2 regions of the Rummeliibacillus sp. SL167 genome follow, and region 2 is predicted to be linked to the other one. Evidence: riboswitches for the same ligand, from Rfam matches in the RefSeq annotation. Region 2 holds a riboswitch; the other holds the start of a gene.

Region 1 (4,426 bases), on a different contig from region 2:
ATTTACAGAGAATATCTTGAAGGTTCCAGTATGCTACAGATAGCTAGGGGTTTGGAGGCTGACGGAATTCTGACGGGTGCAGGCAATCCCAGATGGCATACCAGTACCATCAATAAGATTTTGAGGAATGAAAAATATATCGGTGATGCGCTATTACAGAAAACCTATACGGTAGATTTTTTATCAAAGAAAAGGGTACCCAATAATGGTATTGTTCCACAATACTATGTAGAAAACAGCCATGAGCCTATAATCCCGCGTGAAATTTTTATGCAGGTTCAGGAACAGCTTGTCAAAAGAAGATGTGTGCATATAAGTAAGAATGGAAAGAAAAGAAACTATAGCAACAAGCATCCTTTATCACAGATGGTTTTCTGCGGCAACTGTCATGAAATATTTCGAAGGGTTCATTGGAATAACCGAGGAAAGAAATCAATCGTATGGAGATGCGTCAGCAGATTGGAAAACACCGGTTTATTTTGTACCGCTTCCACTATACTTGAAGATACGCTTAAAGAGAAAATTGTAGAGGCCATCAATGTAGCGGTCAGCGGAAAAAACTCTTTTCTGGCTATACTGAAAAAGAATATTGAAACCGTATTAAGCGTGGATTTGGATGAGACTACAGCAGACATTGATAAAAGGCTGGAAGAACTCCAAACCGAGTTGATCCAAAAGGCAAATTCAAAGGAAGCATACGATAATATTGTCAACGAGATTTACCGACTACGTGATCTAAGGCAAGAAACTCTTTCGAGAAACGCTCTCCGCCAAGATAAGAGGGATCGGATTGCTGAAATGACGGACTTCCTTAACACGCAAACCGGTGATATTACGGAGTTTGATGATAAACTGGTCAGAAAACTAGTTGAAAAAGCGATTGTATATGATGATAGGTTAGTGGTTGAGTTTAAGTCGGGGCTGGAAATAGAAGTGAAACTATAGGATTTCAATATGATTGCTGCCAGTTGAGGAGGAAACCCTTCTTAATTGGCGGCATTTTGTTTTATAAAAAAACATTTTTTTCTGTATAATTGTAACGGCGTGGTTAAATATGGATGTTAAAATATACAACTTAATTTCTTCAATCCAACCAAAGGCGGGCCCCAACGTTTATTATATGAAATGTGCAGTAAAAATCCTCAACACAATAATGCTGATGTTATTGTAGGTAAAGTATGGCTTTGGAAGATCTTACGCGGCTGCTATTGAGTTCTGCTACCTCATTTGCTTTCTCCAACAAACGGAAATTAAAAAGATTGGCCAGTTCATTTCATCTCATGATCCTGTTCTATACGAAAGAAGAGCAGAAATTAAAGGTTGCTTTTTTTGTCGTGTTGTAATATAATTAAAAAAGAAAAAAAGGGGAGCTTGCTTTAAGCAGGCTGAGAGTAAGCTGTTTGCTTAGACCCTTAGAACCTGTTGGTTAACACCAGCGTAGGGAGTATATCGATACTTTTGTATTTGAAGGACGCTTTCTACACGGGGTGTCCTTTTGTTATAACTAAATATTGTATTACTATATTTGCGAGGGAACTGAACAAGTTGAAAAAGGTTAAGACCTGACCTCTGGACCTGTCGGTTAATACCGGCATAGGGAAGCAATTTCTTATGCCGTATTGCGGCTGAAAGAGCTTCCAATCTTATTTGGAGGCTCTATTTTTATTTATAAACAGGAGGATATAATCAATGCCATTCATGGACGAAGTATTGAAAAGGAACATGCCAATTTGGGACAAATGCATTGCTACACCTTTTATCACCGAACTGCAAGCAGGCATATTGCCGTTTGAGAAGTTTAAGAACTACATGATACAGGACAGCATTTATCTAAAGCACTATGCCCGTGTTTATGGGAATGCCATGTATCACTCCACCGTTCTCAAGGATATTCAGTTATTTTATTCCGTCTTAAGTTTTCTAACGGATACCGAGTCTGCGGTGAGGTTGAACTACTTAAAGCAATTCGGAATGACCGACGACGACATAGAGCTGATAGCTCCCTTGCCAGAAAATAAGAAATATATCGATTTTTTACTTGACGCTGCGGAAAGTGGCAACGTTTGCGAAATGATTATGGCTGTTCTTCCCTGTATGTTGAGTTACAGCTACATATTCAGGAAGATCGCCGCTATGCCAGGAACCGCAAATTCTAGGTATTGGGATTTCATTCAGGACTATGCCGATGACGGATATTTTGAAAGCTGCAAGCTCTGGAGCGCATTCGCAGATAGCAAATGCTCGGCTATGCCGACGAAGGAACAGGAGCGATTGATGCATGTATTTGAACAGGCCAGTTTACTTGAACTTGATTTCTGGGAAATGGCATACAAGGAGTAAGCCATGAAAAGAAAGATCTGTTATGTTGTCGGTGCTGGGGAAAATTACGGCTTGGACTTCACCGCTTGTCCGGCGGATATGATTATCGCCGTTGATGCGGGCCTACGTTACATAGAGCAAAGCGGCATGACCGCCGATCTGGTGATAGGCGACTTCGACACTTTGCATTTCAAGCCGGAGCATCCAAATGTTATAGAACTGAATGCCGAAAAAGATGATACCGACATGTTGGCGGCTGTTCGAGAAGGCATCAAAGCAGGATATGAGGTCTTTCATATCTATTGTGGAATGGGCGGGCGCGTGGAACACACAATTGCAAATATCCAGCTTTTAGCTAAACTGTCCCAAAACGGCAAGCAAGGATTTTTATTCGGTAGGGACTGTATTATAAGTGCTATTACAAACAAGACTCTATTCTTTAATCCACAGGCTTCTGGCTTTGTGTCGGTATTTTCATATTCTGAAAAATCAGAGGGCGTTTATATAAAAGGCTTAAAATATGAGCTTCATAATGCCACATTGACGAACTCTTTCCCTATCGGGGTCAGTAATGAGTTCATCGGCAGAGAAAGCTCAGTTGTTGTAACAAACGGGACACTATTGGTTGTTTACCCAAAAATAATAACGGAGGTTTTTATTCTATGAAAAAGGTATTGAGTATAGCGGGATCTGATTGCAGCGGCGGAGCAGGTATTCAGGCCGACCTAAAAACATTTTCAGCTCATGGCGTATATGGAATGAGTGTCATTGTTTCTGTAGTTGCGGAAAATACGAGCCGGGTAATTGACATTCAGGATATAACGCCGGATATGATCTCAAAGCAGATCGACGCCGTATTTGAAGATATTGAGGTTGACGCCGTTAAAATTGGTATGCTCTCCACGCCACAATGTATGTGCGCGGTTGCTGAAAAGCTGCGGGAGTACAAACCTCACAATGTTGTAATAGACCCGGTGATGTACGCCAAAAACGGCTGCGCCTTAATGAAGCCTATGGCTGTTCAGACCTTGATTGATGTTATTATTCCCCTTGCCGATGTGCTTACACCGAACATCCCCGAAGCAGAAAAAATCGCTGATATGAAAATCACCTCTGTTACAGATATGGAGGCCGCTGCCCGAAAGATATACGACATGGGCTGTAAGGCCGTTGTCGTAAAGGGCGGTCATGCGGTTGGAAATGCTTTGGACGTTCTTTTTGACGGGGAAAGTATTTATCACTTTGAAACAGCCCGAATTGCCACGAAGAACACACACGGCACAGGCTGCACATTTTCGTCTGCGATTGCTGCACAGCTTGCCAAAGGATTGCGTATCAATGAGGCGGTCGCGGCGGCAAAGAAATATGTCACAATGGCTATTGAACACTCCCTTGCCATCGGAAAAGGCAACGGGCCTACCCATCATTTTTATGAGTTATATAAGTACGGCTTGAAAGAAAGTGAGGATATCTAACGATGGAAAGAGATTATTCGTTATATCTCGTAACTGACCGTAGCCTTATGACCACCGACACATTATCCGAAGCGGTTGAACAAGCCATTTTAGGCGGTTGCACAATGGTACAACTACGAGAAAAGAACATTTCATCCCTTGACTTTTTTAAGCTGGCAACAGAGATCAAAGCGGTTACGGATAGTTTCGGCGTTCCTCTTATTATCAATGACCGAATAGATATTGCTTTAGCTGTTCATGCGGCTGGCGTACATATCGGTCAGAGTGACATTCCCGCCGCCATTGTAAGGGAAATCATCGGTGATGATATGCTCATGGGGGTATCTGCATCTTCCGTTTCAGAAGCAATACAGGCACAAAAGGATGGAGCTGACTATTTGGGCGTTGGCGCGATGTTTCCCACGGGTACGAAAACAGATGCTGCTATCGTATCAATAAAGGAGCTGCAAAACATCCGGCAATCTGTCGCTCTCCCTATCGTGGCGATTGGCGGGATCAACAAGGAAAACGCTGGGCTGTTTCATGATATGGGGATAGACGGTTTAGCCGTTGTGTCTGCGATTATCGCACAGCCAAATATACGGCAGGCGGCCTCCGAGCTGAAGCGGATATTTCTGGAGGGGACAAACCTA
Region 2 (4,426 bases):
CAATAATTCCTGCCGCTTTTTCAATGTCTGTAGCTGTTTGGATCGTAACCCCACTGATTACTTCCGCCTCTGGAATATTGGGTGTTACTACAGTAGCAAGGGGCAATAAGGAGGTCTTTAAAGCTGTGACCGCTTCTGGCTGAAGAAGAGATGCACCCCCTTTTGCAATCATCACTGGATCAACAACGAGCTGAATATGTCGATCCTTTAAGCTTTGTGCAACAGCTTCAATGATTTCAGCAGAAAAAAGCATTCCTGTCTTGGCTGCTTTTACAGGTAAATCTTGCATCACCACTTCGATTTGCTGTTGTACGAATGCAGCCGTTGCAGGGAAAATACCTTCTACGCCCAAAGTATTTTGAGCAGTTAATGCCGTAATGGCAGATGTGCCGAAAACGCCTAACTCTTGAAACGTTTTCAAGTCAGCTTGAATGCCAGCTCCACCGCCACTATCTGAACCAGCTATCGTCATCACAATATTCATCATGATTCACCTCTTGAAATTTCATGCAATGCATCTAGTACTTCCACTTGGAAAGATCCCAATGAATTTGTTGCTGCGGCTGCACGTTCTGCAACAGTCTTATAATCCTGTAGAACATCCCGTAGAGTGGATAGTGAATCTCCTTCCACCGCTAACGCCGCACTACAAACTGCACTAAGTAAACAGCCTGTTCCTGTCACTTGAGTCATCAACTCATGTCCTCCTGCAACGCTGACAGTGTTCTCGCCATTCGTTAGTAGATCTGAAGGTCCTGTTACAATAACTAAACAATGATATTGCTGTGCTACTTGTTTTGCCACTTGCTCTACATCGATCTCTCCTTCCCCACTATCAACACCTTTCACTTGCCATTTAACACCTGCAATCGTTGCTAGTTCTCCTGCATTACAACGAATCAAATCAAATTTCACTGCTTCCAGCAATTCTTGAACGGCTTGTTTTCGAAATGATGTAGCACCTACACCCACGGGATCCAGTACAACAGGTATTTCTTTTTCATTTGCCTTACGACCTGCCAATATCATCGCTTCCTTCGTACGACTATTGATTGTTCCGATATTCAACAATAATGCAGAGGCATTCGATACCATTTCTTCGACTTCTGATGCTTCATCTGCCATGACAGGGGAAGCCCCGATCGCAAGAAGTCCATTAGCTGTGAAATTGGCAACGACATAATTGGTTATACAATGAACAAGAGGGCTTGTTTTTTGAATTTTAGATAAACTCATAATTGGCCACTTCACCTTTCCAATCTTCTAAATTCCAAGGCATTTCCCAGAACTTCCATTCATAGAAACAACTTTTTTTGAAATGAGACTTTAATACGGAAACTTTTTCTGGTTGTCCTTCTGCCAAACGATTCAGCAATGTTTTTTGGACCTCGATTTTTTCTTTATACGCAGGATCACTATACATAGCGATCCACTCCTCATAGAATTTAACGCTTGGTTTTTTATCTTTGTATTTTTCACCAATTTCTTGATATAGCCAAGGGCAGGGCAGCATAGCTGCAAACGCTTCAGCAACATCGCCATTATAAGCTGCATTGTACATATGACTCACATAATTATAGGCAGCTGGTGCAGGTTCAAATTCCTCCAATTCCTGCTCACTAACATTAAGCTCCTTAAAAACAGTTCGATGTAATGCTAGTTCTGCTTCGTTGATATGATGAGCTGTTTCTAGAAAATGGTTGATATCTTCATTTGTCGTTGCTTTTGATGCAGCAATAGCTAATACTTTCGTGTAATTTCTCAAATAATAAGCATCTTGCATAATATAAAATCTGAATTTCTCAATAGGCAATGTCCCTTCAACCAGGCCTTTTACAAATGGATGCTCAAAACTTCCTTTCCAATATAAATCGGTCTCTTTTCTTACCTCTTCACAAAATGTCATTCTAAGTCCTCCTTATAGTGGACGCAGACGCAAAAAAGTCTCTATGCTCATGAAGACATAGAGACTGAAAATGATTCGTTGCTCCCTACGCCAGTGTTAACTGTCAGGTTCTAAGGGTCAGGTTTTAACCTTCTCAACGCATATGCGTCCCCCCGCAAACATTTAAGTTATCTCTATCGTAGCATTTCTTATCCAAGTGCTCAAGGATAGATTTTCCCTTCTATATTCCACTTTGGAATCAATAAGCCTATCAACCATCATATCTGTTTGATCTATTTTTTTGTTATGCTCAACAAAAGGAGATGATTAGATGAGTGAATGGAATGCAACATCAAGTGCTTCGATGATTTTTTCTGCTTTATCGAAGAAATATGCTCCTGCTATATTTAATCGAACTTTCTTTCCACTTCTTTCAAATAATGATGTCTTTAGTTCTTTTTCTAAATGATGAATATGTTTGGTCACTGTTGATTGTGTTAAAAAACGCTTTTATGCTGTTTCTCCAAAGTTCTCTGTTTTCGCTGCAATCAAAAAGGTTCTAAGCCATTCTGTTTCCATTTATATTTCTCCTATCAAAATTTTCTGAAGCTTTATCTCATCTCTGATCGGGATGCCATCTTCACTAAAGTAAGGAATTTCCGGCTTGTACTGTCTAGCTTTTTCTACTGCGTTTGGATATAGCTCGGTTAAATAATAGCCACGCTTTTGGTAAAATTTTAAAGCATGTAGATGATCATTGGTTGTGATTAATGTCATGATCCTACAATCTTTTGTAAGTGCCAAATGCTCAACTTCCTGAACAAGCCTTGTGCCGATTCCTTTTCCTTCTTCTACACTATCTAATGAAATGATCTCGCATTCTTGATGTCGAATGATATATGTAATCAGCCCCATCACCTCTTGTTGATCGTTGAAACAGGCATAGCCTTCTAGCTGACTGCAATTATAAATACCAGTTGAAATCACCATCTCTGTACTTCCCCAATGCTGAACAAAAAAATGGATGATTTTATCTTTTGGAAGCGCTTGAAGTGATGCTATTTTCATGCAGACACACCTCCTGAATTAGAATTTTTCAAAATATTCCATGTCATTGTATCAAATTTATTCAACTAGCAGCTGTTTGGAAATAGGTTTTGAAATCTATTCTCTCTGAATATCTTGTGGCATCTCTTTCAATCGCTTGATTTATTCGCTCTCTGGAACTGTTTATTCGCTCTTTTCACCCACTTATTCGCCATCTTTATAAATCAATTTTTCACATTAAATATACAATTTCATCCATTCCATGAAGTTATCAATTACTGAATCTAAGAATTTCACTGTACCTTCGTCTGTTAGGTTACCTTCTGCATCGAATTTTGTATGGGCAGCGCCAACATATACTTCGTTGCCTTGTAGCACAGGTGAGCCGAGACCAATCGCAAACAAAATATCACGTAAATGTGCTTGTGCTTTAACTGTACCAAGATGACCCATTGATGCACCCATGATGAAGGAAGGTTTGCCAATCATGACTTTATCCACACGTGATAACCAATCGATAGCATTCCCAAGAACACCCGGTATGGATGCATTGTATTCTGGTGTGACCCAAAGTACCGCATCAGCCGCTTTTACTTTTGCTTTAAAATCAAGTACGACTTGCGGAGCATCATTTTCAATATCTTGGTTATACATAGGAATATCATTCAATTTTAAAATTTCTAACTCAAATTTATCAGCATAACGTTTTTGAATGAATTTTGCTAACATCATGTTATAAGATTCTTTACGAATACTTCCTACTATTGCTACTACTTTCACATGGATTCCTCCTAAATATTAATGTTAAACCAATTTCAATTACCACTTTACTATTGAATAAAAAGAGGCTCAAGAAAAATGCTTAGAATTCGAGATATTTCAAAAAAGAGTAAGAATGACCTTTTCGGTTATCCTTACTCTGTATAGCATCATTTACTGATTTCCTGATTTTTAGCAGCCATCAATTCTGAAACGGTTACGAACTTATAGCCTCTCTTCTTCAGCACAGGTAAAATTTGTTCGAGGGCCTTTATCGTTTGTGTACGATTTCCTCCCCCATCATGAAATAAAACGACATCTCCTGGTGATGCGCCATCTAATACTTTTTTAGAAATTTTCCGAACACCAGGACTTTTCCAATCTTGAGTATCAAGATGCCACGACCAAATAACCACCTTATATCCACTTTTTTTAGCAGTATTGATAATATCATCCGTATAAATACCACCCACAGGACGGAATAATGTAGGAGCATATCCTGTAATATTATAAATAATATCGTTCGTCTTTTTTAGCTCTTCCTTCAATTTTGATCCGCCTATTTTAAACGGATGAGAATACGTGTGATTGGCTAATTCATGTCCCTCATTAAATTGACGCTTCACAATCTCAGGATACTTTTCAGCACTTTTCCCTAACATAAAAAAAGTTGCCTTTGCATCGTATTTAGCTAATACTTCTAAAATTTGTGATGTATATCTTGGATCTGGTCCA

Evidence for each region. A riboswitch is a leader RNA that binds a small molecule or an ion and turns the genes downstream of it on or off. The one in region 2 is predicted to bind thiamine pyrophosphate.
Region 1: another riboswitch for thiamine pyrophosphate. It lies ahead of FEZ13_RS10680 (TenA family protein); the one in region 2 lies ahead of tenA (thiaminase II).

Annotation. Positions count from the first base shown of each region.
Region 1 is NZ_VCBM01000001.1:2,375,624-2,380,049, reverse strand. It holds gene FEZ13_RS10685 (recombinase family protein) at 1-945, shown strand, start outside; TPP riboswitch at 1,354-1,462, shown strand; gene FEZ13_RS10680 (TenA family protein) at 1,690-2,340, shown strand; gene FEZ13_RS10675 (thiamine diphosphokinase) at 2,344-2,985, shown strand; gene thiD (bifunctional hydroxymethylpyrimidine kinase/phosphomethylpyrimidine kinase) at 2,982-3,794, shown strand; gene thiE (thiamine phosphate synthase) at 3,797-4,426, shown strand, end outside; gene FEZ13_RS10660 (HAD family hydrolase) at 4,426-4,426, shown strand, end outside.
Region 2 is NZ_VCBM01000003.1:33,759-38,184, forward strand. It holds gene thiD (bifunctional hydroxymethylpyrimidine kinase/phosphomethylpyrimidine kinase) at 1-484, opposite strand, end outside; gene thiM (hydroxyethylthiazole kinase) at 484-1,236, opposite strand; gene tenA (thiaminase II) at 1,223-1,906, opposite strand; TPP riboswitch at 1,972-2,070, opposite strand; partial or broken gene FEZ13_RS20160 (LysR family transcriptional regulator) at 2,213-2,377, opposite strand; gene FEZ13_RS13555 (GNAT family N-acetyltransferase) at 2,465-2,953, opposite strand; gene FEZ13_RS13560 (NADPH-dependent FMN reductase) at 3,170-3,712, opposite strand; gene FEZ13_RS13565 (polysaccharide deacetylase family protein) at 3,862-4,426, opposite strand, start outside.